One region of the Cupriavidus sp. 2KB_3 genome, then DNA from elsewhere that is predicted to be linked to it. Evidence: predicted binding sites of a transcription regulator. Region 1 holds the regulator's gene; the other holds the start of a gene.
What was found. The regulator sigma-54, encoded in region 1, starts transcription at its own class of promoters, with help from an activator protein. The targets are predictions, from matches to a motif close to TGGCANGNAANCTGCTTT.

Region 1 (4,936 bases):
TTGGCGCCAGATGCGGCGGGGGCCGAGGCACTCTGGGCAAACGCGCCCGTGGCAAGCAGCGGGGTCACCAGCAAACACATCGCGATCAGCTTCTTCATGCTTCTCTCCTTGGCTGTGGAAACACTACGAATGGGCCCGATCCATTGGCTCGATGCCCATTACAGCACAAACGATGGAGTGCCGGGGCGCGTTGACGCGCCCCCGCGTCAGAGCAGGCGGCCCTGGCCGCGCGAGACCACGTCCGCCTGCATGGCGGCGCGCTGGCGGTCCATGAAATCGCGCAGGGTGTCGATGCCGCGCAGGCGCAGTATCGTGTTGCGCACGGCAGCCTCCACCAGCACGGCCAGGTTGCGGCCGGCGGCCACCTGGATTTTCACCATGTGGATCGGCAGGCCCAGGACATCAAGATATTGGGAGTCCAGCGGCAGGCGTTCGAACTCGCCGTCGTTGCGGCGCACCAGCTGCACCACCAGCTTGAGCTTCATCTTCCGGCGCACGGCCGTCTCGCCGAAAATCGTCTTGATGTCGAGCAGGCCCAGGCCGCGCACTTCCAGCAGGTTCTGCAGCAGCGGCGGGCAGCGGCCCTCGATGAAGTCAGGCCCGAGTCGCACGAAATCGACGGCATCGTCGGCCACGAGGCCGTGGCCGCGCGAAATCAGTTCCAGGCCCAGTTCGCTCTTGCCCAGCCCGGACTCGCCCATGATCAGCACGCCCATGCCGAGGATGTCGAGGAACACGCCGTGCATCGTCACGCGCGGGGCGGAGATGCGCGACAGGTAGAGCCGCAGGTGGTCGATCACGGCCGCCGACGACACCGGCGTGGTGAACAGCGGCGTGGACGAGCGCGTGCAGCGCAGCTCCAGGTCCGGCGGCGGCTCCATGCCATCGGCCACGACGAGGAACGGCGGCTCGAGCAGGATCAGCTCGCCCATCTGGCGCTTGCGAGGCTCGTCGTCGAGACGCTGGTAGTACAGGATTTCCGGCTTGCCGAGCACCTGGATCCGGTTCGGGTGGATCAGGTTCAAGTGGCCGACGAGGTCCGCCGCCGAGGTGGCTTCACGGGCGAATTCCACGTCGAAGGCCCGGTCGGCGCCTTCCAGGCCGGCGACCCACGAGAGCTTGATGTCGGCTGCGTTGTCGTCGAAGATCGACTGCGAGGTGACGCCGGTGAGTTCCATGCGCGTATGACTTTCGGGGGCGGACAGGCCGTTTCAGGCGGCCGTTGGGGCGGGAGTCAGGGATGCCACTGCGTCAGCAGATCATGCACCGCTTCCGACGTGGGTAGCGTGGCGAGGCCCTCGCGCATCTCGCGGTCCGAGAGCAGCTGGGCGATTTCCGACAGGATTTCCAGATGTTGTTGCGTGGCCTGTTCCGGTACGAGCAGGAAGATCAACAGCGACACCGGCTTGCCGTCCGGCGATTCGAACGGAATCGGCTCGGCCAGGCGCATGAAGCCGGCCAGCGGCTGCTTGAGGCCCTTGATGCGGCCGTGCGGAATGGCCACGCCGGCACCCAGGCCCGTGGAACCCAGCGATTCGCGCGCGAACAGGTTATCGGTCACGGTAGCGCGGGCCACGCCATGGTTGTTCTCGAACAGGAGCCCGGCTTGCTCGAAGACCCGCTTCTTGCTGGTGACGGTGACGTCGAGATGGATGTTGCCGGGTGGCAGCAATTTGGCCAAACGATTCATGGGCGATGCGCGAGAAGTCAGGTTAGCGGGCCGGGGCGCGAAGGCCGTCCCGCCGGATACGTGGCGAAGCTAGGGTACCGAGAACTTATCTGGGACGCCCGCATTGGAGCGTCCGGCCATTATAGAGCAGGGCTCCACCGCGATTTTGCGATGCAGCGCCGGGGTCGCGGCGGTGCCACGACGTGCCGGCCGGCTTGCCCACCCGGGGTGTCCCGGGGCCGTCCTGTCGTTATTTGTATGGCGGAGCATACACCGAGCAGGGCGGCTTGCGAACACTTGTTCCCATTTTGACCGCTCCCGGGTGTCCCGGATCGTCCTCGGGCGTGGCAATAAGGTAACGAAACATTCCAGGTGCCCGCACCGCCACCGCGGCGGCGCGCGCCCATCAAAAAAGCCGCGCTGATTGCGCGGCTTGAGCTCTTCTTTTCAGTCCTCTGCAGGGTTGGCAACCGCTCTGCTTCCGGTTGCCTGCAGGTCTACTGCTGCGTCAGTTGCTGGGCGGCCATCTGGTACTTCACCGCCTCGCGATCGTGGCCCTGTACGCGGTCCTTGTAGCGGATGACCTGGCGGTCGAGCTTGTCGACCAGACAGTCGATCGCCGCATACAGATCTTCATGATGCGCTTCGACGAAGATGTCCTTCCCCTTCAGATGCAGATTGATTTCCGCGTACTGGCGCCGGTCCTTTTCCTTGTGGTTGTCCACCGATAGCAGCACGCTCACGCCGATGACCTGATCGAAATGTCTGACAATTCGCTCCAGTTTCGTTTCCACATACTCACGCAGCGGGGGCGTGATGTCGAGGTGGTGTCCACTGATCTTGAAGTTCATAGCGCTTCTCCTTCTGAAAGAGCCGCACCAGGCAGGCGGTTGCGGCTCGGCTACAAAGTCTTGCGGAGATTCACTGCGGGGATCTTGAGCGCTTCGCGGTATTTGGCCACCGTGCGGCGTGCGACCACGAAGCCTTGCTCGCCCAGCAGTTCGGCGATCCGGCTGTCGGAAAGGGGATTCCTGGGGTCTTCGGCTCCTATCAGTTGCTTGATCAGCGCGCGGATTGCCGTGGAGGAGGCCGCGCCGCCAGTCTCCGTGGAGACGTGGCTCCCAAAGAAGTACTTCAACTCGAAAGTACCCATGGGCGTGGCCATGTACTTATTCGTGGTGACCCGGGAAATGGTCGACTCATGTAAACCGAGTGTATCGGCTATTTCCCGCAAAACCAAGGGGCGCATCGCGATTTCGCCATGCGTGAAAAAGTTCTTTTGACGTTCGACAATTGCCTGAGAAACACGCAGGATCGTGTCGAATCGTTGCTGGATGTTCTTGATAAGCCACCGCGCCTCCTGAAGCTTCTGCTGCAGGCCCGCCGTCCCCGACTCACCCTTCGCGCCGCGCAGGATCTGCGCATACATGTCGTTGATGCGCAGCCGTGGCATGACGTCCGGATTGAGCGCCGCGATCCATCCGCTGCCGCTCTTGCGCACGAACACGTCGGGCACCACGAAGTCGGCTTCGGGACGGTTGAACGCATGCCCCGGATACGGCGCCAGCGAGCGAATCAGTTCGTGTGCTGCCTTCAGTGCTATTTCGTCCACCTGGAGCGCTTTCTTTAGCCGTGTGTAGTCGCGCACGGCCAGCAATTCCAGGTGATGGTTGACGATGGTCAGCGCCAGGTCGCGATGCGGGTGCTTCAGGCGCCGCAATTGCAGGCTGAGGCACTCGGCGGCATTGCGCGCGCCCACGCCGGGCGGGTCGAAGCTCTGCAGCAGGGTCAGGATCGCGTGGACTTCGTCGATCTCGAACTCGAGTTCCTCGGGCAGTTCGGTGCAGATTTCCTCGAGCGAGGCGCTCAGGTAGCCGTCATCGTCGAGCGACTCGACCAGGAAGATGGCAAGGCCCTTGTCGCGCACGGAGATCTTCAGCGGGGCCAGCTGCTCCATCAGGTGCTCGCGCAGCGTGGGCTCGGCGTCGCGCAGCTGCATCGGCGTCTTCTCGTCCTCGTCGCCCTGGGGGCGGCGGGCAAAGTCGTCGAGGCTCCAGTCGCTGCCGTAGTCCTCGCTGCCGTTGTCGTTGTAGTTGTCGTCCTCGCCGCCGGATGCACCCTCGCTGCGTGCGTCGCCGTTGGGCTGCGGCTCGGAGGAAGCCGGCGCCGGGGCGCTCTGGAGGCTGACCGAGCCATCGGCGGACACCCGCAGCGGGCTTTCGATCCAGTCGTTCTCGCGTTCGAGCAGGGGGTTTTCGGTGAGCGCCTGTTCCACTTCCTGCTGGAGTTCAAGCGTCGAGAGCTGCAACAATCGGATCGACTGTTGCAGCTGCGGGGTCAATGCCAGATGTTGCGAGAGACGAAGCTGAAGCGACGGTTTCATGCGACCTATTCTATGCGCATCCTTCCGACTATGGAACGGAAATTGCTATCGCCTATCGCTCTGGCTTCCTGATCGCCCCCGGCTGTCGCCGTGGACCGAAAGAAACGCGGCCGCACGTGGCGGCCGATGGGTCACATGCGGAAGTTTTCGCCCAGGTAGACGCGTCGCACGGACTCGTTGGCGATGATTTCCTCAGGCTGGCCGGCGGCCAGCACCGTGCCTTCGCTGATGATGTAGGCATGGTCGCAGATGCCGAGCGTCTCGCGCACGTTGTGGTCGGTAATCAGCACGCCGATATTGCGCGCCTTCAGGAAGCTCACGATGCGCTGGATTTCGCCCACGGCGATGGGGTCCACGCCGGCGAACGGTTCGTCGAGCAGGATGAAGCGCGGCGCGGAGGCCAGCGCCCGGGCAATTTCCACGCGGCGGCGCTCGCCGCCGGAGAGCGACAGCGCCGGGTTGTTGCGCAGGTGGGCGATCTGCAGGTCGTCCAGCAGCGAATCGAGGCGCCGTTCGATCTCCGCCTTCGGCAGCGACTTGCCGTTCTCGATCTGCAACTCCAGCACGGCGCGGATGTTTTCCTCGACGTTGAGCTTGCGGAAGACCGAGGCCTCCTGCGGCAGGTAGGACAGGCCCATGCGGGCGCGCTCGTGGATCGGCAGGCCGCTGATGTGCTGGTCGTCCAGCACGATGTCGCCTTCATCCAGCGCCACCAGGCCCACGATCATGTAGAACGACGTGGTCTTGCCGGCGCCGTTCGGGCCGAGCAGGCCGACCACCTCGCCGCTCTTCACGTCCAGCGAGACGTCCTTGACCACGGTGCGCGATCCGTAGCGCTTCTTCAGGTGGCGCACGACCAGCGTGCTGCTGTCGGTACGGGCGGC
Region 2 (4,936 bases), on a different contig from region 1:
CGGCGCCGGCACCCGCGTGCCGATCGGCAGGTCGGTCAGGCCGGGCGGCTCGGGCATGCGCAGCACGCGTTCGTTGATCCAGCTGCCGCGCGGCAGGTCTTTCAGCGCGTAGCCGATCACCACGTTGTAGCGCATGACCGCGTCGTCCTGCTTCAGGTCCACCAGCGCCACCTTGTGGCCCTGCGGCACGCGTTCCACGAGCGTCAGGCCGCACGGGAACACCGTGCCGGCGGGCAGGCCGCCGTCATTGGCGATGATGGCCACGTTGTCGTCGGCGTGGATGCGGATGTACAGCGGCTTGGGGTCGGCAGCCACGGCCTGGGCGGCCACCGGGGAATCCTGTTCAGACATGTTGGGGGGTCCTTGTCTTCTCTCTATATCAGGCGTGCTTCAGTTCCACGCGCCGGATGTCCTTCACGATCACCAGGTAGCTCACCACGGTGACCAGGGCGTTGATGCCCACGAAAACCAGCGCGCCGTTGAACGAGCCCGTGACGCTGAGGATATAGCCGATCACGATCGGCGTCACGATGCCGGCGATATTGCCAAACGTGTTGAAAATGCTGCCGGCGAGGCCCATGACCTCCTTGGGCGCCGTATCGGCCACCACCGCCCAGCCCAGCGCGCCAATCCCCTTGCCGAAGAAGGCCAGGGCCATGATGCCGACCACCAGCCACTCGGCGTCTACGTAGTTGCAGGCGATCATCGACACGGACAGCAGCATGCCCACCACGATTGGCAGCTTGCGGGCGAAGGTCAGCGAGTAGCCCTTGCGCAGCAGGCTGTCGGAGATCACGCCGCCCAGCACGCCGCCCAGGAAGCCGCAGATAGCCGGCAGGGAGGCCACGAAGCCCGCCTTCAGGATCGACATGCCGCGCGCCTGCACCAGGTACACCGGGAACCACGTCAGGAAGAAGTACGTCAGCACGTTGATGCAGTACTGGCCCAGGTACACGCCGGCCAGCATGCGGTTGGAAAGCAGCTGCTTGGCGTAGAACCAGCCCGCCGGTGCCTTTTCGGAGCCCTGGCCGGCGCCCTCGTTCATATGGATCAGCCCGCCGCCCTGCTCGATATGTGCGAGTTCGGCGCCGTTCACGGCCGGGTGCGTGGCCGGGCTGCGCATGATCTTGAGCCATACCAGCGCCAGCGCCATGCCCATCAGGCCCATCCAGAGGTACACGTGGTGCCAGCCCCAGCTATGGACGACCCAGGCCATCAGCGGCGTGAAGACCACGGCGGCGAAGTACTGCGCGGCGTTGAAGATGGCCGATGCCGTGCCGCGCTCGGCGGTGGGGAACCAGCTGGCCACGACCTTGGCGTTGGCCGGGAAGGCCGGCGATTCGGCCAGGCCCACGGCGAAACGCAGCGCGAACAGCACGGTCATGGCCGAACCGATGGTGGCGAACACGCCCAGCCAGCCCTGCAGCAGCGTGAAGAACGACCAGACGAAGATGCTGGCCGCGTAGATACGGCGGGCGCCGAAGCGGTCGAGCAGCCAGCCGCCCGGAATCTGCGCCATCACGTAAGCCCAGCTGAAGGCGGAGAAGATGTAGCCCATCTGCACGGCGCTGAAGCCGAACTCCTCGCGCATGGCGGGGCCGGTAATCGACAGCGTGGCCCGGTCGGCGTAGTTGACCGTGGTCACAATGAAGATGAGCAGGAGAATCCAGTAGCGGACGTTGGTGCGGCGCGCGCCTTCGGCGGAAGTCGCGGCGGCGGCGCTGGAAGTGGGGCTTGCGTTCATCGGGGTCTCCTCACAGCCGGGGACCTGATGCAGGATGCGTGGACCGGCTTGTGATATGTCGTCGTACGACTGCGATTATAGGGATGCGGTTCCGTCAGACACAGTGCGCGTTTACCCTAGATCGGTGCAGATCGCCCTGCTTTCGGGCATCGGGCCGATTGCCGCCCCTTTCAATCTCCTTGCGGTCTGGCGGGCGATCGGCCGGGTTGGGCGAGGTGACGCCAGCCTCCGCGTGCCCGCCCCCGGTGCCAGCAAAAATGCCGGGGTTTTCCCTCAATCGTGCCCTTAGCCCTTGCACCGTCAAGTTGTTAGTTGTACGATGACTTATCTCGAATCCACTCAGCAGTTGGGTGCGAGGTCATCGAAACGGGCCTTGCCCCATCAACAAACCACACTATTCGCCATGTGGCGATCAGGATGAGCGACATGACTACACCGCAAGAACTCAAGCAGATTATTTCGGACGGCCTGCTTTCGTTCCCCGTGACCGACTTCGACGCACAGGGCAACTTCCGTGCGTCCACCTATATCGAGCGCCTGGAATGGCTGGCGCCGTACGGCGCCTCCGCCCTGTTCGCAGCTGGCGGCACGGGCGAGTTCTTCTCGCTGACGCAGCAGGACTATTCGAACGTGATCCGCACCGCGGTGGAAACCTGCCGTGGCAAGGTGCCCATCTTGGCCGGCGCCGGCGGCCCGACCCGCGTGGCCATCGAATACGCCAAGGAAGCCGAGCGCCTGGGCGCGCACGGCATCCTGCTGATGCCGCATTACCTGACCGAAGCCAGCGAAGAAGGCATCGCCAACCATATTGAAGAGGTCTGCAAGGCCACCAAGTGCGGCGTGATCGTCTACAACCGCGCCAACTCGCGCATCGGCGCCGACCTGCTGGAACGCGTGGTCGACCGCTGCCCGAACCTGATCGGCTTCAAGGACGGCGTGGGCGAGATCGAGGCGATGGTGCGCGTGCGCCGCAAGCTCGGCGACCGCCTGGCCTACCTGGGTGGCCTGCCGACCGCCGAGGTCTACGCCGCTGCCTACAAGGCGCTGGGCGTGCCGGTGTACTCGTCGGCCGTGTTCAATTTCATCCCGAAAACGGCGATGGACTTCTACCGCGCTATCGCGGCGGACGACCACGCTACCGTGGGTCGCCTGATCGACGACTTCTTCCTGCCGTACCTGGACATCCGCAACCGCAAGCAAGGCTATGCGGTGTCGATCGTCAAGGCCGGCGCCAAGCTGGTTGGCCACGACGCCGGCCCGGTGCGCGCCCCGCTGACGGACCTGACCGAAGAGGAAATGGGCAAGCTGGACGCCCTGATCCGCAAGCTGGGACCCCAGTAAGCGGGTTCTGCCTCCCCTTTGTGGGGAGAGAAGAACTGAACGCCGGCCTCTGGGCCGGCGTTTTTTTTGGGCGCGCCGCACCATCCTGCGGCGTGGCTTGCGCCATCACGGCGCACATCGGGCCGGAACTGGCCCGAACCCGGGTCAAGCCGGCTGGCCCGAAACCTGCAATCTCACCCCCCGAAGAGTAGAAGCGTTCAACCGCACACCCTCGGTGCGCGGCAGGAAATTGCTCTTGACGTCCGTGCCCCGCCCTTGCGCGACTGGCACCGGGGCTCAAGAGATCGTCCAGAGATCATCCCGAGGTCGAGATCCCCCGGCAGTCATCGCGCGAAAGGCAGGGCCGCAGCCCCCCTTTCCTGACTCCGGAACGATCATGAACGACACCTCCTCCCTCCACGAACTGGCCCGCGAATCGCGCATGGGCGCGCAAGGCCACGAGACCAGCGCGCGCGAGATTCGCCGCATCGACCTCTCCGACTACTCCCGCCGCAAGGCCGAGATCGCCGACGAACTCTGGCAGGCGGCCGTGGACGTCGGCTTCTTCCAGGTGGCAAACCATGGGATCGATCTCGCCGCCGTGCGCGAAGCCTTCGCCATGACCGAACGCTTCTTCGCGCTGCCGGAAACCGTGAAGGGCCAGTATCCGCTCCAGAAGGCCAACAACGCCGGCTGGGAGTCTCGCGCGCAGGTGCGGCCGTCCACCGGCACGCCGGACCAGAAGGAGTCCTACCAGATCACCCGCCCGCACATGGCGCCGCTGTGGCCCACTGAGGCGGAGCTGGCCGGCTTCCAGGCCACCATGCTGGCCTTCGAGCGCCAGTGCTGGGAGGTCGGCATGAAGATCCTGTCCTGCTTCGCCGACAAGCTCGGTTTCGATCCGGATTTCTTCACGCGCGCTCACGACCCGGCCGCGCCGGACTACCAGAGCACGCTGCGGCTGCTCCACTACTACGCGATTCCGCCCGAGGCACAAGACAAGCTCGAACTCTGGCGCGCCGGCGCCCATACGGATTTCGACTGCCTGACCCTGCTGTTCCAGCGCCAGGGCCAGGGCGGCCTGCAAGTCTGCCCGGGCAAGGAGATGGAGGCGCAGGCGTGGACGCCCATCGCCCCGGACGAGGACGTCATCACGTGCAATATCGGGGACATGCTGATGCGCTGGAGCGATGACCGCCTGCCGTCCAACTTCCACCGCGTGCGCAACCCCGCGCCGGGCGAGTACATGGGCCCGCGCTACAGCCTGGCGTTCTTCTGCCAGGCCAACCGCGAGGCGGTGATCGAGGGCCCCGCGCGGCTGTACCCGGCCATCTCGGCGGGCGATTTCCTGCGCCAGCGCGTGGCGGCCAACTTCAAGGCGTACTGATCCGCCCTCATCGCCGGGGCATCCCAGCAACAAAAAACCCCACGCGCCGGAGCGGGTGGGGTTTTCAGGACTACCAAAGATGCGTGGCGATCAGGCCGCGGCGTCCTTCAGCTTCTTCAGCGGACGGACCTTGACCTTGACGCTGGCCGGCTTGGCCGGGAACCAACGCTCTTCACCCGTGAACGGGTCCTTGCCAAAGCGCTTCTTCTTGGCCGGCACTTGCTGCGCGGTCACCTTCAGCAGGCCCGGCAGCGTGAATTCGCCGGCGCCCTTCTTGTTCAGCGCGCTGACGATGGTGTTTTCCAGATGGGCCAGCACCGACTTCACGGCCTTGGCTTCCAGCTGGGTCTGAGCTACCAGGTGAGCGACCAGGCTCGACTTGTTGAAGGTGTCCTTCAGCGGCTTCGGAGTCGGAGCAGCGGCCGGAGCAGCCTTCTTGGCCGGAGCGGCGGCCTTCTTGGCGGCAGCCTTCACGGGTGCCTTGG

Region 2: AB4120_RS17315 (isopenicillin N synthase family dioxygenase) is a predicted target of sigma-54. The motif match lies at 3,240-3,257, and genes of this name have one in related genera.

Annotation. Positions count from the first base shown of each region.
Region 1 covers NZ_JBFRHD010000002.1:21,418-26,353, reverse strand. The annotation lists gene AB4120_RS01890 (PsiF family protein) at 1-98, opposite strand, end outside; gene hprK (HPr(Ser) kinase/phosphatase) at 207-1,178, opposite strand; gene AB4120_RS01880 (PTS sugar transporter subunit IIA) at 1,235-1,690, opposite strand; gene hpf (ribosome hibernation-promoting factor, HPF/YfiA family) at 2,167-2,520, opposite strand; gene AB4120_RS01870 (RNA polymerase factor sigma-54) at 2,571-4,052, opposite strand; gene lptB (LPS export ABC transporter ATP-binding protein) at 4,184-4,936, opposite strand, start outside.
Region 2 covers NZ_JBFRHD010000015.1:113,934-118,869, forward strand. The annotation lists gene garD (galactarate dehydratase) at 1-351, opposite strand, end outside; gene AB4120_RS17305 (MFS transporter) at 380-1,744, opposite strand; gene kdgD (5-dehydro-4-deoxyglucarate dehydratase) at 2,171-3,085, shown strand; gene AB4120_RS17315 (isopenicillin N synthase family dioxygenase) at 3,462-4,451, shown strand; gene AB4120_RS17320 (HU family DNA-binding protein) at 4,542-4,936, opposite strand, start outside.